4 regions of the Roseixanthobacter liquoris genome follow, and region 3 is predicted to be linked to each of the others. Evidence: predicted binding sites of a transcription regulator. Region 3 holds the regulator's gene; each other region holds the start of a gene.
What was found. The regulator LexA, encoded in region 3, represses DNA repair genes until DNA is damaged. The targets are predictions, from matches to a motif close to TGTTCNNNNTGTGTTCNG.
Positions count from the first base shown of each region.

Region 1: the regulator LexA is predicted to act here: its motif matches at 5,774-5,791, upstream of V5F84_RS04800 (helicase-related protein).
Region 2: the regulator LexA is predicted to act here: its motif matches at 5,608-5,625, upstream of parE (DNA topoisomerase IV subunit B).
Region 4: the regulator LexA is predicted to act here: its motif matches at 3,212-3,229, upstream of V5F84_RS20635 (YifB family Mg chelatase-like AAA ATPase).

Region 1 is NZ_CM195537.1:1,054,441-1,062,238, forward strand. Features, by position in the region: gene V5F84_RS04780 (peptide chain release factor 3) at 1-786, opposite strand, end outside; gene V5F84_RS04785 (hypothetical protein) at 1,075-1,518, shown strand; gene fdxA (ferredoxin FdxA) at 1,564-1,899, opposite strand; gene V5F84_RS04795 (S4 domain-containing protein) at 1,985-2,230, opposite strand; gene V5F84_RS04800 (helicase-related protein) at 2,309-5,668, opposite strand; gene V5F84_RS04805 (hypothetical protein) at 6,032-6,361, shown strand; gene metX (homoserine O-acetyltransferase MetX) at 6,462-7,673, shown strand; gene metW (methionine biosynthesis protein MetW) at 7,681-7,798, shown strand, end outside.
Region 2 is NZ_CM195537.1:3,141,503-3,149,300, reverse strand. Features, by position in the region: gene V5F84_RS14110 (TfoX/Sxy family protein) at 1-345, shown strand, start outside; gene V5F84_RS14105 (DEAD/DEAH box helicase) at 435-2,021, opposite strand; gene V5F84_RS14100 (MFS transporter) at 2,316-3,494, shown strand; gene parE (DNA topoisomerase IV subunit B) at 3,506-5,542, opposite strand; gene argC (N-acetyl-gamma-glutamyl-phosphate reductase) at 5,775-6,830, shown strand; gene gatC (Asp-tRNA(Asn)/Glu-tRNA(Gln) amidotransferase subunit GatC) at 7,058-7,345, shown strand; gene gatA (Asp-tRNA(Asn)/Glu-tRNA(Gln) amidotransferase subunit GatA) at 7,342-7,798, shown strand, end outside.
Region 3 is NZ_CM195537.1:2,952,939-2,960,736, reverse strand. Features, by position in the region: gene trpE (anthranilate synthase component I) at 1-553, shown strand, start outside; gene V5F84_RS13245 (anthranilate synthase component II) at 694-1,299, shown strand; gene trpD (anthranilate phosphoribosyltransferase) at 1,304-2,338, shown strand; gene trpC (indole-3-glycerol phosphate synthase TrpC) at 2,335-3,126, shown strand; gene V5F84_RS13230 (DUF2147 domain-containing protein) at 3,216-3,629, shown strand; gene moaC (cyclic pyranopterin monophosphate synthase MoaC) at 3,634-4,116, shown strand; gene V5F84_RS13220 (molybdopterin molybdotransferase MoeA) at 4,154-5,368, shown strand; gene lexA (transcriptional repressor LexA) at 5,506-6,225, shown strand; gene V5F84_RS13210 (ComEC/Rec2 family competence protein) at 6,268-7,798, opposite strand, start outside.
Region 4 is NZ_CM195537.1:4,574,179-4,581,976, reverse strand. Features, by position in the region: gene olsB (l-ornithine N(alpha)-acyltransferase) at 1-612, opposite strand, end outside; gene V5F84_RS20640 (hypothetical protein) at 880-1,488, shown strand; gene V5F84_RS20635 (YifB family Mg chelatase-like AAA ATPase) at 1,621-3,153, opposite strand; gene V5F84_RS20630 (hypothetical protein) at 3,324-3,503, shown strand; gene V5F84_RS20625 (class I SAM-dependent methyltransferase) at 3,836-4,612, shown strand; gene V5F84_RS20620 (polyhydroxyalkanoic acid system family protein) at 4,616-4,930, opposite strand; gene gshB (glutathione synthase) at 4,966-5,910, opposite strand; gene V5F84_RS20610 (alpha/beta fold hydrolase) at 6,061-7,002, shown strand; gene V5F84_RS20605 (YraN family protein) at 7,030-7,449, opposite strand; gene rsmI (16S rRNA (cytidine(1402)-2'-O)-methyltransferase) at 7,446-7,798, opposite strand, start outside.

The DNA.
Region 1 (7,798 bases), 1.9 Mb from region 3:
ATACACCGGCGAGAGATGGCCCTCGCGGAAGCTCTCCAGATCGAACGCAGGCAGCACGCCGAGCGCGAGGGTGAGCCCCTCCACCGACTCGGCAATGATGCGCGGGTCGATGCCCTCGACCTCCAGCAGGTCCTCGGGTTGTTCGAAAGGCACCAGCCGCGTCAGCAGGCCGCCGCGCTCCTCGGCGAAGCGGGCGCATTTGTTGGGCACGTCGATGAGGCCGCGGAAATCCGTGCCCATGCCCACCGGCCAGGTGAAGGGCGTGAGATCCAGCGCCAGGGTGGCGGCGACGTCGTCCATCAGGCCGAGCGGCTCGAGGCCCTCGCGATCCACCTTGTTGATGAAGGTGAAGATGGGGATATCGCGCAGGCGGCACACTTCGAACAGCTTGCGGGTCTGGCTCTCGATGCCCTTGGCGGCGTCGATCACCATCACCGCCGCGTCCACGGCGGAGAGGGTACGGTAGGTGTCTTCCGAAAAGTCCGAGTGGCCCGGCGTGTCGAGCAGATTGTAGACGATGCCGTCGCGCTCGAAGGTCATCACCGAGGAGGTGACGGAAATGCCGCGCTGCTGCTCGATTTCCATCCAGTCGGACCGGGTGCGGCGGCGGTCGCCGCGCGCGCGCACCTGGCCCGCCATGCGGATGGCGCCGGAGGCAAGCAGCAGCTTTTCCGTCAGCGTGGTCTTGCCCGCGTCGGGATGGGAGATGATGGCGAAGGTGCGCCGGTGCGCAAAATCGGGGGCTTCGGCGGAAGGCGCCGTGACATGGGCGGTGGGATCGAGCATGGGCGCCTTATAATCCGAAAAGCCGGCGCGAGAAACGGTCTCGCACGTCCCGCGTTTCCAAAGCGGGCCGGTGCAGCCGGAGGGGGTCGGCGCCGGGCGTGGGCTGTCCCTCCTCCCGTTTGCGGGGAGGCCGGAGAGGGGAATATGTCAGAGGCAATCGGCAATCCGAGCGCCGTTTTATGCGGCCCCTTATCCTGCACCGGCTATCATGCGTCATGCGGTGGTCGCTCGGGGCGGCCAGGATGAGGGCAGCGCCAGGAGCGGGCCGCGCAAACGGGGAAACGGAGCATGGCGGGCGAGGCAGGCAAGCGGCTCGGGCGCATGCGCTTTTCCGCGGCGGGTACCGCCACCGGGCTCGCGGCGGCCATTCTGCTGGGCTTCACTTTTGCCGCCCAGGCGCTGCTGGCGCCGCAATATTATGAGCAGGCGCGGCGCGAGGCGGCGAGCGTCATCGTGATCGCCGTCAGCGCGGTGCAGCCGCCCGAGGCGGGGTTCGGCATCTGCCGGGTCACGGGCCAGGTGCGGGCGGTGGAGCGAGGGGCGGCCTATGCGGCGGGGCAGGTCGTCACTCTCGCTGTTCCCTGCCGCAAGGCCGGCGCGCAGCCGCCCTTGGGCGGCACGATCTATCAGGAAGTGGACGTGCTGAGCGCGATGCCGTTCGGCCGCGCCTATCTCGATGCGCAGGGCGCGCTCGCCCTGTCGCAATACGAAATGCTGAAAGCCTGGCCCTGAGCCGCGCCGGGACGCTTCACGAAGCTGCGTTCGCGCGAAAACCGCTCAGTCGCCCTGGCCGGGCTCGGGGGAGAACAGTTCTTCCTTGCCGGGCTTGCCGTCCCATTCCTTCGCGTCCGGCGGAGCGTCGCGCTTCAGGGTGATGTTGGGCCAGCTCTTGGCGTAATCGGCATTCAGCGACAGCCATTTCTCAAGGCCCGGCTCGGTATCGGGCTTGATCGCCTCGGCCGGGCATTCCGGCTCGCACACCCCGCAATCGATGCATTCATCGGGGTGGATCACGAGCATGTTCTCGCCCTCGTAGAAACAGTCCACCGGGCACACGGAGACGCAATCCATGTACTTACAGCGGATGCAGTTCTCGGTGACGACATAGGTCATGGCTAATCCCTTTCGCGCGCCGGACTACTCCAGGCCGGCGCAGCGTGCAAGCGAGGCGAACGCCGCACACACGCTTTTTACTGTGTCAGGATGTTATTTCGTCAAATAGCTCGCTCGCGGATGTAGCATCCCCGCGCCGTTCGATAAAGGCGCGGACGCGCAGCACGCGCACGCCGTGGTCGAGGGCGACCGTCACCACCTGTCCCTCGCGGACCGAATAGCCCGCGCTCAGCACGCGGGCGCTGTCCACGCGGACATGGCCGGAGCGGATGAGGCCGGCCGCGTCGCTGCGCGCGCGCACCACCCTTGCGTTCCACAGCCAGCGGTCCAGACGCTGGCGCTGGGGCGCGCCGGCGTCGGGAAATTCCCCGCGCGGCGCGACCTCGTCGTGATCGTCGTCCTTGGCCACTCAGCCGCCTTTCTTGTCCGCCTCCATGCGCGCCTTCAAGGCGGCAAGCGCGGCGAATGGGCTGTCGGGATCGGCGGGCTTTTCGCGGCGGCGGTCCGAATGAACCTCCACGCGCTCGGGCCGCGGGCCGCGCGGCGTCTCGCCCTGGCGCGGCGGGCCGCGGAACGGACGGTCATTGCGCGGCGGGCGCTGGCCCTGACGCTCGCCCTGACGCTCGCCCTGGCGTTCGCTATGGGGCTCGCCGGCGGTGCCCTCGGTGCCGGGCGCGGTGGCGGTCACATCGGGGCCGCCCTCGCGCGGACGATCGAAGCGGCGATTCGGCGGGCGGCCTTCGCGACGCTCGCCTTCACGACGCTCGCCTTCGCGGCGTTCGCCGCCGGACCGCTGTCCTTCGCGCTGGCCCGACCCCTCACGCTGGCCGTGGCCTTCGCGCTGGCCGTGCGCGGGGCGCTCGCGGCGCGGCGCACCCGGCGGACGGCCGGGCCGCCACACTTCGATCAGCGCCGGTTCGCCGGTGACCTCGGCAACTGCCGCTTCCACGGCTTCTCCGGTGATCTCGGCAGTGGCCTCGGCGCCGGTCGCCGCATCCTCGGCAACCGGCAGTTCGCTGGTGGCGAGCGCGTCGACGAGCGGCGTCGCGGTTTCGGCGCTCGCCTCGATCTCGGTGGCCTCTTCGGAAGGCGCGTCGACGGCCTCGGCCTCGGCTTCGCCCGTCTCGGCCTCGCCGGTCTCGGCGGGTGCCTCGAGCGGAGCCTCGGCCGGCGTTTCGGCCTCGGGGGCGGCGGCGCCGTCGTCGGGGCCGAACAGAAGGTCGGCCTCGATGGCGCCTTCGGGCGGCGGCGCCAGCTCAAGGGCGGGAGCGGGAGCGGCGGGCGCCTCGGCCTCGGCCGGCGGGGCTTCGCGCTTCTCCATGCGATAGCCGAGCGAACGCAGGATGGAGGCGAAATCCTCCCCCGAGCAGCCGGCCAGCGAGGTCATGCCGACGGTGACGGTGAAACCGCGCCCGTCGACGGCGCCGGGCGGCTTGGGCCCGGGCGAATTCGGCCGCCAGGCGAGCGCGGGGCGAATCAGGTCGGCGAGGCGCTCGAGAATGTCCACGCGCACGGCGCGCTCGCCGCACACGCGGAAGCCGACGGCGCGATACAGGCTCTTGTGGATCTCGTGGTCCACGGGAATGGAGGTGCGGCCGCTGGCGGCGAGATGGGGCAGCTCGTCGAGCCCCTTCTGGGCAAGGCCGCCGTGCTTAAGGGCGAACAATTCCGCCGCGAGCGCGCGCGGCGCCGGCTTCAGCAGGCCGGGCAGATAGATGTGATGGGCGCCGAACCGCACGCCATAGCCGCGCAGCGTGGCGCGGGCGGCCTGGTCGAGGGTCTTCATCTCCTCGGCGACGCGGCTGCGCTCCAGCACGCCGAGCGCCTCGACGATCTGGAAGGCGATGCCGCGCGCGATGCCGGTGATGTCCTCGGCTTCGCCCATCTTCAGCAGCGGCCCGAGCAGCTTTTCCACATGGGCCTTCAGCCACAGGGTGAGGCGGGCTTCCACCTGCTCGCGGGCGGGGCCGGTGAGATGCTCGTCGGCGATGATCTTGAAGCGCGGCTTGAGCACCTCGTCGCCGGGGATCAGCTTGGCGATCGGTTCGCCGGTCCAGCGGATGGTGCCGTCGGCGGTCAGCACGAAGGCTTCGTCCACCGCCTGACCGACCCGCGTGGCGCGCGCTTCGATTTCACCCGCGAGCGCTTTCTGGGCGGCGGCGCGCAAGGCCTTCGCTTCCTCTCCCCCGGCGGCGGGGTCGGGCGCGAACTGGAATCCCTGGAGGTGGCCGATCACATGGCCCTCCACCTTAACATCGCCGGTCTTGCTGATCTCAGTCTCGAGCATCGTATTCTCTCGCAGGCGTCGCATGAGCACGCTGGTCCGCCGATCCACGAACCGCTGAGCCAGCCGTTCGTGCAGTGCGTCGGAAAGCTTGTCTTCGACCCCTCTTGTGACGCCTTGCCAGTGCTCCGGATCCGTGAGCCAGTCGGGGCGGTTGGCGACGAAGGTGAGTGTCCGCACCTGGGCGATCCGTCTCGACAGCGTGTCGATGTCTCCTTCCGCGCGATCGGTCAAGGCGATTTGACGCGCGAACCACTCATCAGGGAGTCGTCCCCCGTTTCCGACATGGCCGAAAATGGTCGAAACCAGCTCCGCATGGGCGCCCGGGGAGATCTTGCGATAGTCCGGCACCTGGCATGCGTCCCAGAGCCGCGCGATGGCGGCAGCATTGGTTGCGCGTGCCGCTACGTCCGCGTCGCGGCTCATGATTTCGAGCACCTGCACATCGTCCGCCGTCGGCGCGCGGGTCAATCCCTCCTCGCGTGGCGGTACCGAAAGGCTCTCCATCAAGGATTTGAGAGAGGTGAAATCCGGCACCGCGTTGCGCCATTGCAACACTTTTGCCGTGTCAAAAACATGACTTTCCAGCCGTTCCACCAATTCCGGCTCGAAAGGTTCGCACCGCCCCGTGGTGCCGAAGGTGCCGTCGCGGGTGGCGCGGCCGGCGCGACCGGCGATCTGCGCCATCTCCGCCGGGTTGAGGCGGCGGAACTGCCAGCCGTCGAACTTGCGGTCGGAGGCGAAGGCGACGTGGTCCACGTCGAGATTGAGGCCCATGCCGATGGCGTCGGTCGCCACCAGATAATCCACGTCGGCGCTCTGGTAGAGCTCCACCTGGGCGTTGCGGGTGCGCGGAGAGAGCGCACCCATCACCACCGCCGCACCGCCGCGCTGGCGGCGGATCAGTTCGGCGATGGCATAGACCTCCTCGGCCGAGAAGGCGACGATGGCCGAGCGCGGCGGCAGGCGGGTGATCTTCTTTTCGCCGGCAAAGGAGAGCGTCGAGAGCCGCGGGCGCACGGACACCGTGACGCCCGGCAGCAGCTTTTCCACCAGCGGCCGCATGGTGGCCGAGCCGAGCAGCAGGGTTTCGAACCGTCCGCGCCGGTTGAGAATGCGGTTGGTGAAAACATGCCCGCGATCGAGGTCGCAGGCGATCTGGATTTCGTCGATGGCGACGAACGCCACGTCGAGATCGCGCGGCATGGCCTCGATGGTGGCCACCCAATAGCGCGGATGGGGCGGCTTGATCTTTTCCTCGCCGGTGACGAGGGCGACCTGTTCCGGCCCGACCCGTTCGACGATGCGCTGGTAGACCTCGCGCGCCAGCAGGCGCAGCGGCAGGCCGATGAGCCCGCTTTCATGGCCGAGCATGCGCTCGATGGCCAGATGGGTCTTTCCGGTATTGGTCGGCCCGAGCACCGCGGTCACGCCCCGGGCCCGGATCGAGCGCGGCAAGACGGCCAGCTTTGTCACATCGTCCATCAGCGCGTGGCGTCCGCAAATCTTGGGAAGGCAATCTTGGAAAGGCCGTCCCGACGACGGCTCTGTATCATATCGGGGCAGGAAGGCCAGGATGCTAGACCGCAGGGGAACATGGGCGGAACAAAGGCCGAGCGAATCGCTGACCGCTCCGCGCGGTCCCGATGTTCTCCTTTCAGCCCCTGTCCCACGCCGGGACAGCGACGCGCGCGGGGGCGGAACGGATGCGGGTGAAACCCGGTCCGAATCGGCAAAAGCCACGCAAGCGCCTTTTGTTCACGGGTAAGTAGGAACCGCCCCGCGACCGCCTGTGTTATGGCTCTGGAGATGCGGCGCGGTCCCCCGTGCCGGGCGTGGGAGGGAAACATGGGTAGGGCTCAATCGAGATTCGCCGTCGTCCTTGCCTTCGGCCTGGCGCTGGCGGGGGGCATCGCCCCGGCCGCCGCGCAGACGACCAATGCCCCGTTCGACGTGCGCCCGGCGCCGCAGGCGACGACACCGGGCGAAACCTCCCCGGGCGCCGCTTATGATTCCACCGGCAGCGTGCGGCCCGCGCCCGCCACCGGCGCCATCGTGCCGCGCGGCGCACCTCCCGGCGTCAGCACCGTGCCGCCCGAGCCAAATCCCTCGCTGAATCCCGGTCGCAATGCGCTCGGCTGCCCGGATATGGATCCGCTCTGCCAGAACGGCCGCTGAGCCGGCGGAACCTTTCTCCGCGCAAGCCTCGGGGTCAGCGGGCCTTCACGCCTGCGTGCGCGCGCTTGACACGGGCATGGGGCCGTCGCTTCTAGGCGAAATGGAAAATCTGGCCGAACCAACGGCTCCGACCACGGAAGCGGAAGACGCCCTCGCCCGGCGCGAAGCCGACCAGCCCCATTCCCCGCTGGTGCGGTTCGGGCCTGACCGCCCGCTGCGCCTGGATGCCGGCGTTGCGCTCGATCATCTGCAGATCGCCTATCAGACCTATGGCGAGCCCAATGCCGCGCGCTCCAATGCCGTGCTGGTGTGCCATGCCCTGACCGGCGACCAGCATGCCGCCAACGCCAATCCCGTCACCGGCAAGCCCGGCTGGTGGGAGACGCTGGTGGGGCCGGGCAAGCCCATCGATACCGAGCGCTTCTATGTCATCTGCGCCAATGTGCTCGGCGGCTGCATGGGCACCACCGGGCCGGCCTCGCTGAATCCGGCGACCGGCCAGCCCTATGGCCTCGACCTGCCGGTGGTGACGATCCGCGACATGGTGAATGCCCAGGCCATGCTGCTCGACCATCTCGGCATCGAGCGCCTGTTCTGCGTGGCCGGCGGCTCCATGGGCGGCATGCAGGTGCTGCAATGGGCGGCGAGCTATCCCGAGCGGGTGTTCGCGGCGCTGCCCATCGCCACCGCCGCGCGCCATTCGGCACAGAACATCGCCTTCCACGAAGTCGGCCGCCAGGCGGTGATGGCCGATCCGGAATGGGCCGGCGGCCATTATCTCAAGCAGGGCCACACGCCCCATCGCGGGCTCGCGGTCGCGCGCATGGCGGCGCACATCACCTATATGTCGGACCAGGCGCTGCATCGTAAATTCGGCCGCCGGCTCCAGAACCGGGCGCTGCCCACCTTCGGCTTCGACGCCGATTTCCAGGTGGAAAGCTATCTGCGCCACCAGGGGGAATCGTTCGTCCAGCGGTTCGATCCCAATTCCTATCTCTATGTCACGCGGGCCATGGATTATTTCGATCTCGCGGCGGACTATGACGGGGTGCTCGCCAATGCGTTCCGGGGCTCAAAGACCCGGTTCTGCGTCGCCTCGTTCACGTCCGACTGGCTGTTTCCCACGGAGGACAGCCGGGCGATCGTGCACGCGCTGAACGCCTCGGGCGCGAGCGTGTCCTTCACCGAGATCGACAGCGACAAGGGCCACGACGCCTTCCTGCTGCACGAGCCGGAATTGTTCGCGATCGCTCACGGCTTTCTCGACAGCGCCGCGAAGGCCGCCGGCCTGCCGGCCGCGCGCAGCCGGTGAGGGCGCCATGGCAGTGAGGGAAACGGCCCCGGACGACGCGATCGTGCGCTTCTCCTCGGTGCGCGTCGATCTGATGGTGATTGCCGACATGGTGGCGCCCCACTCGCGGGTGCTGGATGTCGGTT
Region 2 (7,798 bases), 190 kb from region 3:
TTCGGCGGTGCCGGGCTTTATGCGGACAGCACCATGTTCGCGCTGGAGGCGGGTGGCGAACTCTATCTGAAGGTGGATGACGGCTTCGCCTTGGATCTGGCGGCGCGCGGCTCGGTGCCCTTCAGCTATGAAGCCAAGGGCCGGCGCACCATCATGTCCTATTGGAAGGTGCCGGAGTCGGCGTTGGACGATGGGGACGACCTGGCCGCGCTCGCCCGTCGCGCCTTGGACATCGCCCGTGCTGCCCGCCGCGCAAAGCCTGCGTCGCGGGGGCGGCGCAAGGCACCTGCTGCTGACAAGGCGGCTCCCGCCAAGCGGGCCAAACCGGCAGCTGGCGGGCACTGAGACAGCAGGAAAAGGTCCGGGCAGCGCGGGGACAGATCTGCTCGCAGAACCGTGTGGGGCGGGGCCGGTGCGGCCCACGCCCCGAGGGGTCAGCTTGTGGCCTTCACACGCACCGGGCGCAGAAGGAAGGCGGGCAGGTGGGACATGTCCGCCGGCTCGTTCACCGGGGGACGCTCGCGCCGGGCGGGACGGCTCGCCTCGCGCGGTTCGCGGGGCGCGCTCTCGCGGGCAGCCACCTCGCGCGCCGGGGCCGGGCGCTGTTCGCGCGGCGGACGCGGCTCGCGGGGCGGACGGGCCTCGCGGGCGGGTGCTGCCGCAACCTCGACAGGCGCCGCCTCTTCGCGCGGGGCGCCGTCGCGGGGTGCACCGTCGCGGGGTGCACCGTCGCGCGGCTTGCGGTTGCGGGTGTTCTGGCGCTCGGTGCGCGGCACGTCGCCGTCTTCCGGGCGGGCGGCGCGGCCCTTGTCGCGACCACGGCCACCCTCGCGGCCCTTGTCGCGGCCGCGCTTGTCGCCGGCGCCGGTGCGGCGCTCGCGCGGCGGGGCTTCGCCGAGCGGCTCGCCCTGCCAGGGAATGGGATTGCCGATCAGCTTCTCGATTGCGGCGAGGGACTTCAGGTCGTCATGGGTCATCAACGCGATGGCCATGCCGCTGCGGCCCGCGCGGCCCGTGCGCCCGATGCGGTGGACATAATCCTCCGCATGATGGGGCACGTCATAATTGAAGACATGGCTGACGGCGGGGATATCGAGACCGCGCGCCGCGACGTCGGACGCCACCAGCAAGGTGGCCTCGCCGGAGCGGAACTGGTCCAGCGCCTGGGTGCGCGAGCGCTGGTCCATGTCGCCGTGCAGGCATACCACGTTGAAGCCGTGCTTCTGGAGCGAGCGGTGGACCACCGAGACTTCGCTCTTGCGGTTGCAGAAGATGATGCCGTTCTGCAAGCCGTCTGCCGCGCGGATCAGTTCGCGCAGCTTCTCGCGCTTCTCGTAATCCTCCCGGCCCGTCGCGACCAGGACCTGGGTCACAGTGGTCGCCGTGGAGGCGGGCTTGGAAACTTCCACCCGCACCGGATTTGAAAGGAATTGCGAGACGAGCCGCTGGATTTCCGGCGGCATGGTGGCCGAGAAGAAAAGCGTCTGCCGGGTGAACGGCACCAGCTTGCAGATGCGCTCGATGTCGGGAATGAAGCCCATGTCCAGCATGCGGTCGGCTTCGTCGATGACGAGCACTTCGATGCCCGAGAGCAGGAGTTGCCCGCGCTCCACATGGTCGAGCAGCCGGCCGGGGGTGGCGATGAGCACATCGACACCGCGCACCAGCTTGGTGTTCTGGTCGCCGAACGACACGCCGCCGATCAGCAGCGCGACATTGAGCTTATGGTTCTTGCCGTAGCGGGCGAAGCTGTCCTCGACCTGGGCTGCGAGTTCGCGCGTCGGTTCAAGGATGAGGGTGCGCGGCATGCGCGCCCGTGCCCGGCCCTGCTCCAGCAGGGTCAACATGGGAAGGGTGAAGGCGGCGGTCTTGCCGGTGCCCGTCTGCGCCAAGCCCAGCACGTCGCGCCGGGCGAGAACGTGCGGAATGGCTTGCGCCTGGATGGGCGTGGGCGTTGTGTACCCGGACGCCGTGACGGCCGAGAGGACTTTTTCGCTCAGGCCGAGTTCGGAAAATGACATATCGTCGCTTAATGCGGCAGCGCTCCGCTTATCGCAGGCCCCGTGCCGTACGGGGCTGGGCGAGCGGTCGTCGCTCGGCGCGCTTGGATTCGAAATAATCGGACGACACCTTGTAAAGTAAGGATTTTGTGCGCTGTGTCAATGCTTCTCATTGAACCTGCCATGCGTCGGGAGAATTGCAACCCGCAACGCCATGCGCCGGCGGCCTTGACCCCTTGCGGAATGGGCGTCAAGGAAGCCACCCGCGCCACCTGATTTCCGGTCGGCGTCCCGCCTCCCTCCGGCAGTGCCGACATGCCCTTTCTTCTGGTTCTCGGTCTGGCCGGGTTCGCCAGCGCGTTCTCGATGCGCGCGGTCGACCCCATGCTTAACCTGCTGGCCGCGGACCTCGCCGTGACGCTGCAACGCGCGGCCTTGCTCGCCAGCGCCTTCTCGCTGCCCTACGCGGCCATGCAATTGGTGTTCGGCCCCATTGGCGATGCCGTGGGCAAGGTGCGCTTGATCCGCGTGACGCTCTCCATGCTCTGCCTCGGGCTCATCGGCTGCGCTCTTGCGCCCAGCCATGACGCCCTGCTGGCGGGGCGCATTTTCTCCGGCGGCTGGGCTGGTGGGGTGATTCCCGTTGCTCTGGCAACCGTCGGGGATCGCGTGACCATGCAGCAGCGCCCCCAGGCGCTCGGACGGCTATTGATGGCGATCGTGCTGGGCCAGCTCGGCGGCGCCATGGCATCGGGGATGATCTCGACCCTGATCGGATGGCGCGCTGTGTTCTGGTGCGCGGCGGCGGTGGCCGGGACGGCGGCTCTGGGCGCGATGTTCTTCCTCGGCGAGACTGCGATCCCGCAGCGTCCGTCCCTGCGCGGGGCGCTGGCGCGCTATGGCGTGGTGTTCGGAAATCCCCTCTCGATCCGCCTGTTTCTGGTCGCAGCCATCGAAGGGGGGCTGATCTTCGGCGTGTTCCCGTTCGTCGCCGCCCATATGGTCGGGCGCGCGCTGGGTGATGCGGTGGAGGCGGGGTTCGCGCTCGGCATGTTCGGCGTGGGCGGGGTGATCTACACCTTCCTGGTGGCGGTTCTGGTGCGCCGGCTGGGTCTCTCCGGCATGGCCGGGATCGGCGCGACGGTGGCGGGCCTGTGCCTGATCGCCATCGCGGTGGTGCCCTCGCTGGGACTGATGCTGGCGCTGTTCGGCGTGCTCGGTTTCGGCTTCTACATGATCCACAACACCTTGCAGATCATGGCCACCGAGCTGGTGCCGACAGCGCGCGGCTCTGCGGTCGCGCTTTATGCGACCTTCTTCTTTTCCGGCCAGGCTCTGGGTGCGCTGCTGGCGGCGCAACTTATCGGCATCATCGGGCCGGTGGAATTGTTCGCCGGCGCCGGCGTCTGCCTGATCGCGCTCGCCTTCCCCGCCTCGCGCCTGCCGCGCCGGCTCGTGCCGGCCACGCCGGAGCCCGCCGATCCCTCCGCCTGAGGGACCGCGCGTCAGATATCCAGCAGATCCTCGCCGGCAAACGCCGCGCGCTCGGAAATGAAGGCGAAGCGCGCCTCCGGCTTGTTGCCCATGAGGCGCTCCACAAGATCCGCCGTATCGGCCTGCGCCGCCGCCTCGATGGTCACGCGCAGCATGGTGCGCGTGTGCGGGTTCATGGTGGTTTCCTTGAGCTGCGCCGGCATCATTTCGCCGAGCCCCTTGAAGCGGCCGATCTCCACCTTGCCCCGGCCGGAGAATTCCTTCTTCAGCAATTGGTCCTTATGGGCATCGTCGCGGGCATAGAGCGTCTTCGCGCCCTGGGTGATGCGGTAGAGCGGGGGCACCGCCAGGAACAGATGGCCCTCCTCGATGAGCTTCGGAATCTGCCGATAGAAGAAGGTGACGAGCAGGGAGGCGATATGCGCCCCATCCACGTCGGCGTCGGTCATGATGACCACCTTCTCATAGCGCAGGTCCGCTTCGCGATACTGGGCGAGCGTGCCGCAGCCGAGCGCCTGGAGCAGGTCCGACAATTGCTGGTTCTGGGCCAGCTTGTCGCGCCCGGCGCTGGCGACATTGAGAATTTTGCCACGGAGCGGCAGCACCGCCTGGGTCTTGCGATCGCGCGCCTGCTTGGCTGAGCCGCCGGCCGAATCGCCCTCGACGATGAAGATCTCCGAGCCCGCCGCCTCGGTATTGGAGCAGTCCGCGAGCTTGCCCGGCAAGCGCAGCTTGCGCACCGCGGTCTTGCGGGAGATCTCCTTCTCCTGCTTGCGACGCAGGCGCTCTTCCGCGCGCTCCACCACATGGTCCAGCAGCCGGTTCGCCTGCACCGGATTGGCGGCAAGCCAATGGTCGAGCGGATCGCGCAGCGCCTGCTCGACGATGCGCGAGGCTTCCGCAGTGGCGAGCCGGTCCTTGGTCTGGCCCTGGAACTCCGGCTCGCGCACGAATACCGAGAGCATGGCCGCGCAGCCGGTCGTGACATCGTCGCCGATCAGGATGGCCGCGCGCTTGGCCTGGCCGATGCGCTCGGCATAATCGCGCAAGCCCTTCAGCAGCACCAGGCGAAGGCCATTCTCGTGCGTGCCGCCGTCATGGGTGGGAATGGTGTTGCAATAGGAGGAGATGGCGCCGTCGCCGTCGGCCACCCAGGCCACCGCCCATTCCACCGAGCCGTGGCCGCCCTGCTTCTGGATGCGGCCGGCGAAAATCTCGCCATGCACCAGCGTCTGGCCTTCCAGATCGCCGGCGAGATAATCCTTGAGGCCGCCGGGGAAGCGGAAGGTCATCTTCTCCGGTACGCCGGTGGTGCCCACCAGAAGGGCGGGATCGCACGACCAGCGAATTTCCACGCCGCCAAACAGATAGGCCTTGGACCGCGCCATGCGGAACACGCGGGCGGGATCGAAATGCGCGCCCGCGCCGAAGATTTCCGGGTCGGGATGGAAGCGCACCTTGGTGCCGCGGCGGTTGGTGATGCGGCCGACCTCGGCCAGCGGGCCGAGCGGTGCGCCTTTGGAGAAGCTCTGGCGATACAGGGTCTGGTTGCGCGCGACCTCGATCTCCAGATGGTCGGACAAGGCGTTCACCACCGAGACGCCGACCCCGTGCAGGCCGCCCGAGGTCTCGTAGACCTTGCTATCGAATTTTCCGCCCGCATGCAGGGTGGTCATGATGACTTCGACGGTGGACTTGCCGGGGAACTTGGGATGCGCCTCCACCGGAATGCCCCGCCCGTTGTCGGTCACGGTCAGCGTGCTGTCGGCGGCGAGATGCACCTCGATGAAGGTGGCATGCCCCGCCACCGCCTCGTCCATGGAATTGTCGATCACCTCGGCGAACAGGTGATGCAGCGCTTTGACATCCGTGCCGCCGATATACATGCCGGGGCGGCGCCGCACCGGCTCCAGCCCTTCCAGCACCTCGATATGGGCGGCGGTATAGTCGCTCGCCATCTCGGGCACGGCGGCGGGCGCCTTGGCGCGCGGGCTCGGGGCCTTGCGGGCAGGGGCGGGCGCGGCAAACAGATCGTCGTTATCGGACATGTGGCTCTTTAGGTCGCTTCGGGGCGAATCGCCGCCGGCCATCATGCCAGGGCGAGGGAACGAAAGGGAACATACCGGAAACGCGCGCAGCGCGGGACTGGTCACTTATCCCTGTCTTTCGCCTGATATGGGATCGGTGTACAGACCCCCGACCGAACACGCCCGCGCAGCGTCCTGCGCGCGGACGCGCACGGCCTAACGTCGCACGGCCCCCAGCGGGCGGGAGAAGGACATGTCGGACACAGCAAAGGCACGGATCGCGGTTCTTGGCGCCTCGGGTTACACCGGGTCCGAACTCGTGCGCCTTCTGCTGCGCCATCCCCGTGTCGAGCTCGTCGCCCTGACCGCGGATCGGAAGGCCGGCCAGTCCATGGCGGACGTGTTCCCGCAGTTCGCGCCCTATGCGCTGCCCAAACTCGTCACGATCGACGAGGTGGATTTCAACGCGGTGGACCTCGTGTTCTGCGCGCTGCCGCATGCGACCACCCAGGACGTCATCAAGAAGGTGTTCGAGCAGGCGCCCAATGTGAAGGTGGTGGACCTGTCCGCCGACTTCCGCCTGCGCGATCCCGGCGCCTATGAGAAATGGTACGGCCATCCCCACGGCGCGCTCGATCTCCAGAAGGAGGCCGTCTTCGGCCTGGTCGAGATCTATCGGGACGAGATCAAGAAGGGTCGGCTGATCGCCAATCCGGGTTGCCACACCACCACTTCCATCCTGCCGGCCGTGCCGCTGCTGGAAGCCGGTGCGATCGAGCCCGAGACCATCGTCATCGACAGCAAGACGGGAATGTCCGGCGCCGGCCGCTCGGCCAAGGAGGCGATGCTGTTCTCCGAGGTGTCGGAGGGCATCCATGCCTATAGCGTCGGCTCGCATCGGCACATGGGCGAACTGGATCAGGAATTCACCAAGGCCGCCGGCCGCCCGGTGGCGCCCATGTTCGTGCCGCACCTCGTGCCCATGAACCGGGGCATCTATGCGACCCTCTATGTGCGCACCACCGGCGCCAAGGCGGAGGATCTCCACAAGATCCTCGTGGATTTCTACAAGGGCGAGCCGTTCGTCCATGTCCTGCCGTTCGGCCAGGTGCCGCAGTCGCGCCATGTGCGCGGCTCCAACATGGTGATGATGGGCGTCGTCGCCGACCGTGCGAGCGGCCGGGCGATCGTGCTCTCCACCCTGGACAATCTGGTGAAGGGGGCTTCTGGCCAGGCGGTGCAGAACATGAACCTGGTGCTGGGCTATCCCGAGACGCTCGGCCTGGAGCAGATCGCGCTCATGCCGTGAGCGCTGCGCCATGATGCGTTGCGGGCCGCTGCTGCATGCGGCCCGCGCTTTCGTGCCCGCCGCCATTGCCTCGTAAATCGCCGGCTTGCTATAGCGGCGGGGAAGGGCGCGGAGGGCGTGCGGAAAATTGCAGCGCTCGCGTTCGGAACATGCTTCAACCGCTTGCGGTTGAACCATCTGTTGGCGCCGACCCGTAAAATGGGCGCGGTGCGTGCTGGGAGCTGTCCATGTCCGTCGATCAGGCGACCGTCCGAAGGGTTGCGCATCTGGCGCGCATCTCTGTGCGCGAGGAGGAACTCGCCCCCCTTCAGGAGGAATTGAACGCCATTCTCGCTTTCGTCGAGCAATTGTCTGCGCTCGATGTTTCCGGCGTCGAGCCCATGAGCGGTGTGATCCCGCTCAGCCTGCCCCTGCGCGAGGATCTGGTGACCGACGGCCATTATCCTGAAAAGATCCTCGCCAATGCGCCCGATGCCGAGGGTGGCTTCTTTACCGTGCCGAAGGTGGTGGAATGACCGCGCTCAATCAGCTCACCCTCACCCAGGCGCGTGAAAAGCTGGCGCTGCGGGAGTTTACCGCGGTCGAACTGACCCAGTCCTATCTCGACGCCATGGAAAAGGCGCGCGGCCTCAACGCCTATCTGGAGGAGACTGCGGAAAAGGCGCTCGCCATGGCGGCGGCCAGCGATGCGCGCATCTGCAATTCCGAAGGCGGCCCGCTGGAGGGCATGCCCATCGGCGTGAAGGACATGTTCTGCACCGATGGCGTGGCCACCACGGCCGGCTCGCGGATTCTCGAAAATTTCGTGCCGCCCTACGAATCCACCGTCACCGCGCAGCTCTGGCGCGACGGGGCGGTGATGCTGGGCAAGCTCAATAATGACGAGTTCGCCATGGGCTCGTCCAACGAGACCTCGGCGTTCGGCCCGGTGATCTCGCCCTGGCGCCGCGATGGGGATGCCTCGCTGC
Region 3 (7,798 bases):
CCATGTCGAGGACGAGGCGCTCGCGCAGGAACTCCTGGCCGATCCGAAGGAGCGCGCCGAGCATCTCATGCTGCTGGACCTCGGCCGCAACGATGCGGGCCGGGTCTCGCAGATCGGCACGGTGGAGGTCACCGACAGCTTCTTCATCGAGCGCTACAGCCAGGTGATGCACATCGTTTCCAACGTCGAGGGCAAGGTGGATCCGCGTTTCGACGCGCTCGACGCGCTGGCGGCGGGCTTTCCCGCCGGCACGGTCTCCGGCGCGCCCAAGGTGCGGGCCATGGAGATCATCGACGAGCTGGAGAAGGACAAGCGCGGCATCTATGCCGGCGCCATCGGCTATTTCAGCGCCAATGGCGAGATGGACACCTGCATCGTGCTGCGCACCGCCGTGGTGAAGGACGGGCGCATGTATGTGCAGGCCGGCGCCGGGCTGGTGTATGATTCCGTGCCGCTGAGCGAGCATCAGGAATGTATCAACAAGGCCAAGGCGCTGTTTCGCGCCGGCGAGGAAGCGGTGCGCTTCGCCGCCCATGCCAAGAGGGGCCAGTGACCATGGCGCTCCTCCCGTGCATCCATGAGCGATGGCGTGAGGCTTGACCCTTCCGTCACCCCCGCGCTTTAACTCAGGGGCAGCTCCCAAACCTTCCGCGAGGAGCGCGCCTGCCCGGATCCGCCGGGCCTGGAGCCACGATGACCGCCGTTACGCTGATCGATAATTACGACAGCTTCACCTACAACCTCGTCCATTATCTCGGCGAGCTGGGCGCAAACGTCACCGTTCACCGCAACGATGCGCTGAGCGTCGAGGACGTGCTGGCCGAGAAGCCCGACGCCATCGTCATTTCCCCCGGCCCGTGCACGCCCACGGAAGCCGGCATCTGCTGCGACCTTATCGCCCGCGCCAGCACCGAAGTGCCGCTGTTCGGCGTTTGCCTCGGCCATCAGGCGATCGGCCAGGTGTTCGGCGGCGACGTGGTGCGCGCGCCCATCCCCATGCACGGGAAGATGTCGCAGATCCACCACGAGGGCCGTTCGGTGTTCCGCGGCCTCAACCATTCCTTCCTCGCCACGCGCTATCATTCGCTGATCGTCGCGCAGAACACCTTGCCCGACGCGCTGGAAGTGACCGCGCGCACCGACGACGGCCTCATCATGGGCCTTGCCCACCGCACGCTGCCCGTGCACGGCGTGCAGTTCCATCCCGAGAGCATCGCCTCGGAGAACGGCCACGCGCTGCTGCGCAATTTCCTCGAGATCGCCCGCGCCTTCCACGAAGGCCGGCAGGCGCGGAGCTGACGCGATGGAACAGTTCCGCCCCCTGCTCGGCAAGGTCGCGACCGGCGCGGCGCTGACGCGCGAGGAATCCGCCTATGTCTTCGACAAGATGATGTCGGGAGACGCGACGCCTTCGCAGATGGGCGCGCTGCTCATGGGCCTGCGGGTGCGCGGCGAAACCGTGGAGGAAATCGCCGGCGCGGTCAGCGTCATGCGTGCCAAGATGCTGCCCGTGGAAGCGCCGGACGCAGCGGTGGACGTGGTGGGTACCGGGGGCGATGCCTCCGGCTCCTACAATATCTCCACCTGCGCCGCTTTTATCGTCGCCGGGGCGGGCGTGCCGGTGGCGAAGCACGGCAATCGCGCGCTCTCCTCCAAGTCCGGCGCGGCCGATGTGCTGGCGGCACTGGGCGTGCGGCTGGACCTCATGCCCGAAGGCATCTCGCGCTGCATTGCGGAAGCGGGCATCGGCTTCATGTTCGCGCCGTCCCACCATCCGGCCATGAAGCATGTGGGGCCGACGCGGGTGGAAATGGGCACGCGTACCATCTTCAACCTGCTCGGCCCGCTCTCCAATCCGGCCGGTGTGAAGCGCCAGATGGTGGGCGTTTACGCCAAATCCTGGATCGTTCCCCTCGCCGAGGTGCTGCGCACGCTCGGGTCCCAGCGCGCCTGGGTGGTGAACGGCTCCGACGGGCTGGATGAGATCACCCTGTGCGGCGTCACCCATGTCGCCTCGCTGGAAGACGACCGCATCCACACCTTCGAGATCTCCCCCGAGGATGTGGGCCTGCGCTGTGCATCGCCCGAGGCCTTGAAGGGCGGCGATGCCGCGCACAATGCCATCGCCCTGCGCGCGGTGCTGGATGGCGAACCCGGCGCCTATCGCGACGTGGCCGTGATGAATGCGGCGGCGGCGCTGCTGATCGCCGGCCGCGCGGCCGACCTCACCGAGGGCGTGGCCATGGCCCAGACCTCCCTCGACACCGGCTCGGCGCGCGCGCGGCTGGAGCAGCTGGTCGTGGTTTCCGAAAAAGTCGCGCCTCCGGTGAAGTCATGAGCGATATCCTCACCCGCATCGAAGCCTATAAGCGCGAGGAGATCGCCGCCGCCAAGGCCGCCCGTCCGCTCGCCGAGGTGGAAGCGGCCGCCCGTGCCGCGAGCCCGGTGCGCCCGTTCGCCGGCGCCCTGCGCGCGGCCCTGGATGCCGGGCGCACCGCCTTGATCGCCGAGATCAAGAAGGCCAGCCCCTCCAAGGGCCTGATCCGGGCCGATTTCGATCCTCCCGCGCTGGCCCGCGCCTATGAGGCGGGCGGCGCGTCCTGCCTCTCCGTGCTCACCGACACACCCTCGTTCCAGGGCGCGCCGGAATTCCTGATGCAAGCGCGCGCGGCGGTTTCCCTGCCCGTGCTGCGGAAGGATTTCATGTACGATACTTATCAGGTGGCGGAAGCGCGCGCCTGGGGCGCCGATTGCATCCTCATCATCATGGCCGGCGTCGACGATGCGCTGGCCCGCGACCTGCTGGACGCCGCCACCGCCTATGGCATGGACGCCATCGTGGAGGTCCATGACGGGGCGGAGCTGGACCGCGCCCTCGCCCTGCCCTGCACGCTGGTCGGCATCAACAACCGCAACCTGCGCACCTTCGAGACCACGCTGGACACCAGCGCGCGCCTCGCCCCGCGCGTTCCGAAGGACCGCATCTGCATCGGCGAAAGCGGCATCTTCACCCCCGCGGATGTGGCGCGCCTGGCCGGCATCGGCATCGGCACGATTCTCGTCGGCGAAAGCCTGATGCGACAGAGCGATGTCGCATCCGCGACACGAACGCTTCTTGCGGCGTGAGCTTGCCGTATACGTCACCCTAGGGTCTAATGGTTCCGCAGCCGTCCGCGAACGAGACGGATGCGAGGAAACAATCAGGGAGAATGCTCATGAGGACGCTGCTTCTGGCGGCTGCGCTGTCGATCGCCGCCCTGCCCGCCCTTGCCGCCGACGTGACCGGCAGCTGGGCGACGCCCACGAAGAACGGCATTGTCGAAATCACCAAATGCGGCGCATCCGTCTGCGGCCGGCTGGTGTCCTCCGACGGCATCAAGGCCGATCCGGCGTTGAAGGATGTGAACAATTCCAACCCGGCGCTGCGGAGCCGCCCGCTGAAGGGCCTGCAGATTCTCCAGGGCTTCTCGGGCGGGCCGACCGCCTGGACCGGCGGCGAGATCTACAATGCCGAGGACGGCAAGACCTATAGCGCCACATTGACCCTGGACGGCGACAACACCCTCAAGGTACGCGGTTGCGTGATCGTGCCGCTGTGCCAGACCCAGACCTGGACGAGGAGCCGCTGACGCCATGTCCGAACTGACCCATCTGGACGCCCAGGGCGCCGCGCGCATGGTCGATGTCTCGCAGAAGGCGGTGACGGAGCGCGAGGCCCTGGCGGAAGGGCGGGTCGTGATGGCGGCGCCGACGCTGGATCTGATCCTGTCGGGCAATGCGAAGAAGGGCGACGTGCTCGGCGTCGCCCGCATCGCCGGGATCATGGCCTCCAAGCGCACCCATGAGCTCATTCCCCTCTGCCACCCGCTGATGATTTCCAAGGTGGAAGTGGAGATCGAGCCCGACGCCGGCCTCCCCGGCCTCGTCGTGCGCGCGCGGGTGAAGGTGAGCGGCCAGACCGGGGTTGAGATGGAGGCGCTGACGGCGGTTTCCCTCGCCTGCCTGACCATCTATGACATGGCCAAGGCCGCAGATCGCGGCATGCGCATCGAGGGGATTCGCCTGCTGGAGAAAGCCGGCGGTCGCTCCGGCGAGTGGCGCGCCGACGACGCCTAAGGCGCCTGAGCTAAAAACCAAATCTGGAGCAGGCGACATGGCATTGATGCCGGTGGAAGAGGCCCTCGCGCGCGTGGTGGCCGGCGTCGCGCCCTTGCCCGTGCAATCCGTGCCGGTGGCCGAGGCCACGGGCCGTGTGCTCGCCGCCGACCTGTGGGCGCGCCGTAGCCAGCCCGCCGCCGACATGTCGGCCATGGATGGATATGCGGTGGCCGCCGCCGATATCGCGCAGGTTCCCGCGACCTTGCGCGTGATCGGCGAATCCGCCGCCGGCCGCCCCTTCTCGGGTGCCATCGCCACGGGGGAAGCGGTTCGCATCTTCACCGGCGCGCTTCTGCCCCCGGGGGCGGACACGGTGGTGATCCAGGAGAATATCGCGCGCGAGGGCGATCTCATCACCACCACCGCCGCCACCGCGCCGCTGCGGAACGTGCGCAAGGCGGGGTTCGATTTTCCCGCCGGCAGCCTGATCCTTCCCGCCGGCCGCCGCCTCACCGATCGCGATGTGATGCTGGCGGCCGCGGCCGACCATTCCCTGCTCAGCGTCGTCGCGCGGCCGAAAGTGGGCATCCTGCAAACCGGCGACGAACTGGTGCGCCCTGGGGCCGGCACCGGCGCGCTGTCCGACGTGGTGGTGTCCAATGTGTACGGCCTTGCGGCGCTGGCCCGGGCCCATGGCGCGGAGGCGGTGGATCTCGGCCTCGTCGGCGATTCCCTCGATGCGACCCGCGCCGCCATCCGCGCGGCGGCCGAATCGGGAATAGACGTGCTGATCACCTCCGGTGGCGCCTCGGTGGGCGAGCACGATCTGATCGTGCCGGCCCTGCGCAGCGAGGGGGTGGAGCTGACCGTGCACAAGATCGCCCTGCGGCCGGGAAAGCCGCTGATGTTCGGTGCACGCGGCCCCATGCGCGTGCTGGGCCTGCCGGGAAATCCGGTATCGGCCTATGTGGGCGCCGTGCTGTTCCTCATTCCGCTGCTGAACGCGCTCCAGGGCAGCACCGCGGGTGGCCAGCAGGTGCGCGCGGCGCGCCTCGGCTGCGCGGTGAAGGCCAATGATTCCCGCGTGGACTATATGCGCGCGACGCTGTCGTTCGCCCCCGACGGGGCCTTGGTGGCGACGCCGCTGCCGATTCAGGATTCGTCCATGTTGACGACCCTCGCCATGGCGGATTGCCTGCTGATCCGGCCGGCTTTCGCACCCGCCGCAGAGCCCGGCGAGGCCGTTTCGGTGCTTCCGCTCCCCTCCTGAAATACCGTTAACGCGATGTTCACCCTTGCGGAACACAAAAGGAACAGCTAATGCTTGTTCATGATTTGTTTCGGTTTGAATGATCTCCTGACGGACATCGCTGCCGAACCGGAAGCGGGATGGGGACGGGTGAGACCATGCTGACGCGCAAGCAATATGATCTGTTGCGTTTCATCCATGAACGCCTGAAGGAAACCGGCGTCCCGCCCTCCTTCGACGAGATGAAGGAAGCCCTGGACCTGCGGTCCAAGTCCGGCATTCATCGCCTGATCACCGCCCTGGAAGAGCGCGGCTTCATCCGCCGCCTGCCCAATCGCGCCCGGGCGCTGGAAGTGGTCCGCCTGCCGGACAGCGCCGCCCCCGGCCTCGCCGCGAGCCGCGCGGCCTCCTCCAGCGGGCGCGGCTTCTCCCCCAGCGTGATCGAGGGCAGCCTCGGCCGGGTCCGCCCGCCGGCTGAGGATGAGGAAACCGCGCCGACCGTGACCGTGCCGGTCATGGGCCGCATTGCGGCCGGATCCCCCATCTCGGCGATTCAGACCCGCAGCCACACCTTGAACGTCCCGCCGGAAATGCTGGGCACCGGGGAGCATTTCGCGCTCGAAGTGCGCGGCGACAGCATGATCGAGGCCGGCATCCTGGACGGCGATACGGTGCTGATCCGCAAATGCGACAGTGCCGAGACCGGCGATATCATCGTCGCCCTCGTGGACGACGAGGAAGCCACCCTGAAGCGCCTGCGCAAGAAGGGGGCCTCCATCGCCCTGGAAGCCGCCAATCCGGCCTATGAGACCCGAATCTTCGGGCCGGACCGCATTCGCGTTCAGGGTCGCCTCGTCGGACTGATGCGCCGCTATTGAGATTCCCGTGTTCCGTTTGATCGCCGCGCCCTGCGCCAGGGATCAACGGGCCGCATCCTCCTCGACCTGCTGGGCGGACCCCGCGCCCTGCTCCCCTTCTGCGACGGGAGGGAGAAGTGGCATCCACGGGCGCTGCTGACGCGGGGAGCGCGCCGGAACGATCCGCCAGTCCCGGGCATTGGAATTCCCCTCCGCCGCACGGAACAGGGACAAGGTCCCCGTGTGGGCCATATCCGCGGGCGTTATGACCCTGGCCGGGCATTTCTTCGGCGCCGGATGGGGGCTCACGATGAGCGCCGCGTTCAGGCAGTCCGCCTCCAGCCCCTCGGGGCGGCGGGAGACGGCGAGAACGCCGCCTGCGGTGGCGGCCGTGCATCCCAGCCGGTCGCAGCGAAAGGCATCGGCCAATCCCTCGGCCTGCGAGGTGCGCGTGTCGCTCTCGCGGCTCAGCCATTGGTCCGCCACCATCCGGTTCGAGGTCGCCCCGAGGATGGAGAGCCGCCCGTCCGCCGCGCGCACCGCCACGGTCCGTCCGTTCGGCGCGACCAGGATGTCGGCACGCGGGGGCGCGCCGCCGAGGGCGAGGGCCGCGAGCGCGGGAACGAGCGCGATCGCCGCGAGCCGTCCCCGCAACAGGCAAAGGCACAGCAAGGCGAGGCTCGCGGCCAGGACCGCGGGCGGATTGAACCAATCGGTCCGCAGGCCAGCGCCCGGCAGCGCGGCGACCTTGTCCGACACGCCCACCATGATGTCGATGCCGAGCCCCATGATCGGCCAGGCCAGCGAATCCAGGCCGAACGGCAGCAGCAGCACGCCGAGCAGGCCGAACGGCATCACCAGGAAGCTCACCGCCGGCATGGCGGCGAGATTCGAGAGCAGGCCATAGGCGCCGATGCGCTGGAAATGCAGGGCTCCGTAGGGCGCCGTCGCGAGGCCCGCGACCAGCGAGGTCAGCGCAAGCCCGCCCACGAACAGCAGGACCTTCAGGGCGATGCGCGCCATTCGCCCATCGGCCGTCCATCCAAGGCGCAGCGGGCGCAGCCGCTCGAACGCCGCGACCAGCGCGAGCGTTGCGGCAAAGGACATCTGCATGCCGGGATCGAGCACCGAAACCGGCGCCGCCGCGAGCACGAGTACTGCCGCCACCGCGACGCTGCGCAAGGTCAGCGCGGCGCGTCCGACGATCACGCCGAGCAGCACCAGGCCGAGCATCAGGAACGAGCGCTGCGCGGCCACGTCATTGCCCGACAGGATGAGATAAAGGGCGCTGCCGATCAGCGCGCAGAGCGCCGCGAGCGATTTGACCGGCGCCCCGAGCGCCAGCGGCGGGAACAGCGCCAGCAGCCCGCGCACCAATGCGAACAGCGTGCCCGCCACCAGCGCCATGTGAAGGCCGGAAATCGACAGCACATGGGTGAGGCCGGACAGGCGCATGCTCTCTTCCACCGCCGGCGCGATGGACGAGCGATCCCCGGTGACAAGTGCCACCGCGATATCGGCGGCCGCGCCGCTCAGCACCAGGCGGATGCGGGCGGCGAGCGCCACCCGCACGCCATGGACCAGCGCGGCGACG
Region 4 (7,798 bases), 1.6 Mb from region 3:
CAGGAACTTGAGGCCGGGATGCGCGGCGATGATGCGGTTCACGTCGAACTCGCCCTGGGTGTAGAAGCCGCCATGACGGTCCGCCACCTCCTGCTTCAGCAGGCGATAGGTGCCCACGACCTTGGGCTTGCGGCGCCCCAGCACCATCTTTCCGGCTTCGTAATCCAGCACCAGCATGTGGTCGCAGATGGCGTCGAACGCATCCACGTCGCGCCGGGCGAGCCGCGCGGCGGCGTCGGGCACGGCGGACATTTCCTCGTAGAAGACCTTGTAGCGCAGGCGCTGGGCGCGGCGCACGTCGCGCGCGGTGCGGGCGAGCCGCACTTCCAGCGGCCCGAGGCGGCCGAGCACCACCGGTTCGCCGAACGGCACGGCCTCGCGGTGGCGGATGCCGGAATAGGCGCGGAAATCGGAAACCAGCTTCTGCGGGCCGTTCAGCCCCGGCTTGCCGTCCGCGCGCGGCAGAGGCGCCGCGAACAAAGGCGCGCCGAACTTGGCACCGGGGAATTTGGCGAAGCCTTCCTTGGCGACATCGATGCCGCGGCCCACCAGAGCCGGCCAGCTGAAGGGTTGCGGGTCGAGACCGGAACCGGACGGATCTTGGCGTTTCATGCAACGACCCCCTCCTCGGGCCGCCGCTGGACAACGGCGGTTTCATGGGATGCCGCGCGCCGTCCCAGACGAGCTCGAAACCGGGCGCGCGCCTCGTGCGCGTTCATCCCGCGTGACCATCACATTCACCATAGTTTTCCTACGGCTATGTGACAATGGCTGATTGTGACAGCCCCGTCCTGTCATATGACGGAGGCGGCGCATTGCGGGCCACCGGAGCGCATGCTAGCGCCAGGGGCGGTTGGGCAATCGGGATTCGGGGGCACCATGTCTAAGGTTCGTTTTCTGTCGGGTGCGGCCGGCTGCGCCCTGGCGCTCAGCATCGCCTTTTCGGGGCATGCCCAGGCCCAGGCGGTCCCCACCCCCGCCGCCGTCACGGTCATCAACGTGCCGGGCGTCGGCACGATGAATGTGCTGAGCTATCAGGCCCGCTTCGTTTCCGCCGATCCGGCCACCCGCCGCGTGGTACTCGAGGCGCCGAACGGCAAGCGCTGGGCGGTGATCGCGCCGCCGCTGCTGGGCGATGTCATGCGGCTCGCCAACAGCCAGAAGCTGCTGATCCGCGTATTGCCCGGCCTCGTGACCGCGCTCGGCAAGGCCCATCAGGGCACGCCCGGCGTCGCGGTGTCCGAACTGGTGCTGAAGGACGGCCTGCCGGGCTGGCCGGAGGATTATGGCTTCCGGGAAGTCACCATCACCTCCATCCTGGTGAATATCGACAAGACCAACGGCACCATCAGCTTCGAGGGGCTGGACGGCGTCGTGCGCACGGTGAGGGCGGCCAATCCGCAGGTGCTGGCCGATCTCCAGAAGGTGGAATTGGGCGATCTGTGCCAGATCACCTATTATGAAGGCCTCGCCATCAACGCCATGTAGCTTCGCCCGCAGCGGCCGGTTCCCGCAGCGGTCGCGCCGTGAACAGCGGGCGAGTTCCGCTGCGCACGGCATTTGTCAGCTGCGCGCGTTGGCAGGGGCAGCCAAGCCAAGTGAAACACGGGCGCCGGGGGCTCAGGCCGCCGCGCGCTGCCGGTCGGCGAGGGCGCGATAGGCCAGCGCCTCGGCGAGGTGCCGGCGCCCGAGGGTTTCCGCGCCGTCGAGGTCGGCCAGGGTGCGGGCGACCTTGAGCACCCGGTGGTAGCCGCGCGCCGACAGATTCATGGCGCCGGCGGCATCGCGCAGCAAAGCGAGCCCGCCCGCATCGGGCGCGGCGACCACCTCCAGCAGCGGGCCCGAGGCCTGGGCATTGGTGCGGACGTCGGGCCGGTCCAGCGCGGCATAGCGCTCGACCTGGAGCGCGCGCGCGGCGGCGACCCGGGCCGCCACCTCCCGCGAGCCCTCGGCCGGGGCGGGCAGCACCAGATCGGCGGCGGTGACGGCCGGCACATCCAGATACAGGTCGATGCGGTCGAGGAACGGGCCGGAGAGGCGCGCCTGGTAATCCTCCTTGCAGCGCGGCCCGCGCTTGCAGGTGAAGCCCGGTTCGCCCGCATGGCCGCAGCGGCAGGGGTTCATGGCGGCGATCAGCTGGAACCGCGCCGGATAGGTCACGCGATGATTGGCGCGGGCGATCAGCACGTCGCCGGTCTCCAGGGGCTGGCGCAGGGAATCCAGCACCTGGGGCGAGAATTCCGGCAATTCGTCCAGGAACAGCACGCCGTGATGGGCGAGCGAGACCTCGCCCGGCTTCGCCTTCGCCCCGCCGCCCACCATCGCCGCCATGCTGGCGGAATGGTGCGGCGCGCGGAACGGCCGGCGGTCCACCAGGGCGCCGTCCTGGATCGCGCCCGCCACCGAGGCAACCATGGAGACGTCCAGCATCTCCGCCGGCGAGAGCGGCGGCAGGATGGAGGGCAGGCGCTGGGCCAGCATGGATTTGCCGGCGCCGGGCGGGCCGACATACAGCAGATTGTGGCCGCCGGCGGCCGCGACTTCGAGCGCGCGCTTGGCGGTTTCCTGGCCCTTCACGTCCCTGAGGTCGAGGTTCGAGCCTCCGGGCGGGCGCAGGCGCGGGTCGGGCCGGGCGAGGATCTGCCGGCCCGTGACATGGTTCGCCAGCTGGATCAGCGAGATGGGCGCGAGAATCTCCATGTCCGGGCTGGCCCAGGCGGCTTCCGCGCCGCAGGCGCCGGGACAGATCAGCCCGTGTCCGCGCGCATTGGCGCCGATCGCCGCCGGCAGCACGCCCGCCACCGCGGCGATGGACCCGTCCAGCCCGAGTTCGCCCACCACGGTGAAGCCGGCGAGCGCGTCGCCCGGGATGGCGCCGATCGCCGCCATCAGCCCGAGCGCGATGGGCAGATCATAATGGGAGCCTTCCTTCGGCAGGTCGGCGGGGGCGAGATTGATGGTGATGCGCCGTGCCGGCAGGGCGAGCCCGGAGGCGATCAGGGCGGCGCGCACCCGCTCCTTGGCTTCCGTCACGGCCTTGTCGGGCAGGCCGACGATGGTGAAGGCCGGCAGGCCCGGCGCCACATGCACCTGCACATCCACCGGCCGGGCGTCCACGCCCTCGAACGCCACCGTCGCCACACGCTGGATCACGCTTCAGCCCCCCGGCTTGAGAGTGCCACCCAAGGTAGTGGAGGGCGGCCGGCGGCACAAGAACAGATTGGGAACACCGGCGTTTACGCGCGCTTTATGGAAGACGCACCGGTTCCCGATGGCGCCCTTACGGCCGGCGGCGGGATAAGGGCGGCCGTGAGGACCCGATCATGACCCAAACGCATTATTTCTCCCCCGCCGCCGCCCCCGTTCCGCGCGCCCGGCCGTTGCCGCCGCAGCAGACCCGGGGCTCCGGCCGGCCCGGTCCGCTGGCCCGCATGGCGCTGAAGGCGGCCGTCCTCGTGCCGCTGCTGGTGCTGGCCTTCGTGTTCCACGCCCTGCTGGGCTGAAGGGGGCGGCCGTCCGGATCATCGGCGCGGTCCCCAGGAGGTGGATGGATGACCCATATTCAACCCTTGCCCCCGACTTCCCGCCGCGAGGACGCGCGGGAGGCCGAACCCGCACCCCACCTCGGCTGGGCCGAGTGGGGCAGCCTGGGAAATGGCCGCGTCCTTCCGTTCACATACGCCCCCCTGCGGGACGCAGGCCCGGTCTGCATCCGCGGCCTGCTGGTTGCGTTTGCCCTCGTCTGCATCATTGCTATGGTGCGGTGAGGGCGCCTGCGGCGCTCCCCGACTGCGTGTTCCTGCCGCGATTTCTTGCGCAACCAAAGCCTTGCACCATGACCCATCTGAAAGACGGCGACCACGAGCGCCTCGTCTCCGCCCAGTTCAGCCCCCAGGCCGCCGCTTATGTCGCGAGTGCGGTCCACGCCCAAGGCGCGGATCTCGATGCCCTGGCGCAGATGATGGCGGGCCGTGGCGCTGCGCGGGTGCTGGATCTCGGCTGCGGCGGCGGCCACGTGAGCTTCACCGTGGCGCCCCACGTGGCGCGGGTGGTCGCCTATGATCTGTCGGACCGCATGCTGGAGGCGGTCGCGGGGGAGGCGCAGCGGCGCGGCCTCGGCAATATCGAGACCGCCTGGGGCGTGGCGGAGGAATTGCCGTTTTCCGATGCCAGCTTCGATTTCGTGGTGTCGCGCTTCAGCGCCCATCATTGGCGCGATCTGTCCGCGGGGCTGGCGCAGGCGCGCCGGGTGCTGAAGCCGAACGGGCGGGCGATCTTCATGGATGTGGTCGCGCCGCCCAGCGATGTGCTGGACACGTTTCTCCAGGCCGTCGAGCTTCTGCGCGACCCCTCCCACGCCCGCGACTTCGCGGTCAGCGAATGGGTGGAGCGCGCGCAGGCGGCGGGGCTGGCGTGCCAGTCGATCACCGAAGGGCGGTTGCGGCTGGAGTTTTCCTCCTGGATCGCCCGCATCAACACGCCCGACCTGCACGTGGCGGCGATCCGCTCGCTTCAGGAACTGGCCACGCGCGACGTGCGCGCCCATTTCGAGATCGAGGACGACGGCAGCTTCACCCTCGATACCGCGACGCTTCTGTTCGCGCCGGTCTGAGGCCTATTTCTTCTGCCCCAGCATCAAATTGCCCTGCTTCTGGATCAGCGCCTTGGCCTTTTCCGCCATCAGGTGCAGCAGCCAGGGCAGCTCCACGGAGAGATGCACGGCGGTGTCCGCCACGTCCAGCGTGCCGTGGGCCGTGTGGCCGAGCACGCCGACGCGGAATTGCAGGTGGGAATCGGTCCAGGTCTCTTCCATCACCTGCAATTTGTCGCCGAACTTCGCCCGCACGCTGGTGAGCCCGCCCTGGAGGCGACGCGTCGCCTCCGCCTTGCCGAGCTTGTGGGGGATGGAGACGGTCAAGGGCTGGGGCATGGCGGCACCTCGGCTGAGTGGACGGCAGGACGCGGTCAGGCGCCCCGCTTTTCTTCGATCTTGTCCCAGATCTGCGCGGCGATATCGGGGCCGCCGAGCCGCTTGATGGCGCGCAGCCCGGTGGGGGAGGTGACGTTGATCTCGGTCAGATTGCCGTCGATCACGTCGATGCCGACGAACAGCAGGCCGCGAGCGCGCAGCTCCGGGCCGATGCGCCTGCAGATTTCCTGCTCGCGGTCGGTGAGGTCGGTGGGCTTGGCGGCGCCGCCGCGCACCATGTTGGAGCGCAGATCCCCTTCGCTCGGCACGCGATTGACCGCGCCGGCGGCTTCCCCGTCCACCAGGATGATGCGCTTGTCGCCGTGCTTCACCTCGGGCAGGAAACGCTGGATCACCCAGGGCTCGCGGAAGGTGACGGCGAAGAAATCATAGAGCGAACCGAAATTCAGGTCGTCGGCGGTGAGGCGGAACACGGCGCCGCCGCCATGGCCGTAGAGCGGCTTCATCACCACGTCGCCGAACTCGGCCCGGAAGGCCTTGATCTCGTCGAGGTCGCGGGTGATCAGGGTGGGCGGCATCAGCTCGGGAAAATCGGTGACGAAGATTTTCTCCGGCGCGTTGCGCACCTGGGCGGGGTCGTTCACCACCAAGGTCTTGGGGTGGATGCGCTCCAGCATGTGGGTGGTGGTCACATAGGCCATGTCGAACGGCGGGTCCTGGCGCAGCAGCACCACGTCGTAATCGCTCAGCGCCACGCGCCGCTTCTCGCCCAGGGTGAAATGCTTGCCCGCCTCGTCGGCGACGGTCAGCGGCTCGACGGTGGCGAACACCTTGCCGTCGCGCATGGCGAGCTGGTCGGGGGTATAGTGCACCAGCGCGTGGCCGCGCTTCTGGGCTTCGAGCAGCAGCGCGAACGTGGAATCGCCGGCAATATTGATGCGGGCGATATGGTCCATCTGGACCGCGACCTGAAGGGCCATGGAAATCTCCGGCGGGGCGCCCGGCAAAGGCGTGTCGAGCCTTATCTATAGGCGCGCCCGCCTTGCCGCCAGACCGGCGCGACGCCGCGCTTGACGCGGTGCCGGTTTTTCCGCACCCGTGCGCCCATCGCGGCGGGCGAGGGGGACAGGATGATCCGGCGAACGGGCGCGGCGCTGGCTGCGATCTGCATGCTTCTTTCGGGCGGACCGGCCCTGGCGCAAGGCGCGCCGGAGCCGACGCCCCCGCTCCAGGCCGAGCCCGCCTTCCAGCCGCGCATCGCGCGGGTGAAGGTCGGCGACATCGAGATGGGCTATTATGCCCGCGGGCAGGGCGCGCCCCTGGTGATGATCATGGGGCTCGGCGCCACCATGGCCGATTGGGATCCGGCGCTGCTGGAGGCGCTCGCCCACGACCGCACGCTGATCGTGATCGACAATCGCGGCTGCGGCTTTTCCTCCGACACGGCGCAGAATCACACCAGCATCGCGCAGATGGCGGACGATGCCGCCGGGCTGGTGGCGGCGCTTGGCTACGACAAGGTGGACGTGCTCGGCTATTCCATGGGCGCGATGATCGCGGGCCAGATGGCGATCCGCCATCCGCAGGTCCTGCGTTCGCTGATGCTGCTGGCGCCGAGCCCGGGCGGCAGCCACGAGGTGCCGTCCCCGCCGGGCGTGCTGGAGGCGATCGCCCACCACACGCTCGCGCTGCCGCAGGTGCTGGCCCTGTTGTTCCCCGAGGATCCCGCCGGCCAGGAAGCCGGGCGCGCTTTGGTTCTGCGCGCGGTCGCCGGTCGCAAGGCGGGGACGATCCCGGCGGCGCCGGCCTGTTCGGATGAGACCGGCACGCGCCAGGTGGAGGCGCTGCGGCAGTTTTCCGCCTCCGATGCCAATTATGACGCGCTGCCCGCCATCGCGACGCCGAGCCTGGTGATGGGCGGGCGCGCGGACAAGGTCTTGCCGCCGGCCAATGCGCAGGCGGTGGCGCAGCGCATCCCCTTTGCCTGGAGCGCTTATTTCGAGGGCGGCCACCTGTTCTGGGCGCAGAGCCGCGCCCGGGTTATCGCCACCCTGCGGGCGTTTCTGCAATAGGCCGCGCCGCCGTCACCCGCGGCCCGCTCACGCGTCGGCGTCGAACGCGCCGGGCAGATGCTCGGCCGCGCCATCGAGGCCCAGCAGGATCGCGTCGAACCGCATGTCGAGCCCGCACAGCGCCGGGTTCGCGGCGAGATAGGCCTCTGCGGCGGCGGCGATGCGGCGTCTTTGGCGTGGCAGGACCGATTGCGCCGCCTGGACGAGATCGGCCCGCAGCTTCACCTCGCAGAACACCAGGAGCGTGGCGGTGCGGGCGACGATGTCGAGTTCGCCGGCGCCGGTGCGCACGCGGCGGGCGAGGATGGCGAAGCCCTGCGCCTCCAGCAGCGCGGCCGCGCGCGCTTCCGCCGCAAGGCCGCGCGCATGGGCGGCCTGCTTCCTGCGGCGGGCGGGGGTATCCGCCGGCGGCGCCTTCGCGCGCTTGACCTTGGCCGGCCCGGTCATGCCTCGTCGGGCGCCTCTTCACCGCTCTCGCCGGCCTGGGAAAGCGCGAGCGCGCGGGCATAGACCTCGCGCTTGTGGCGTCCGGTAAGGGCGGCGACGGCGGCCACCGCATCCTTCAGCGAATGTTCCGCGAGCGCGCGGGCGAGCGCGGCGTCCACGTCGTCGTCCTGCGCCGCCTGCGCCACCGGCGGGCCCACCACGAGGACGATCTCGCCCTTGGGGTCGCGCTCGCCGGCATATTGGGCGGCGAGCTCCGGCAGGGGCCCGCGCCGCACCTCCTCGAACGCCTTGGTCAGTTCCCGGCACACGGCGGCACGGCGCGGACCGAGGATCTCGGCGAGGTCGGCGA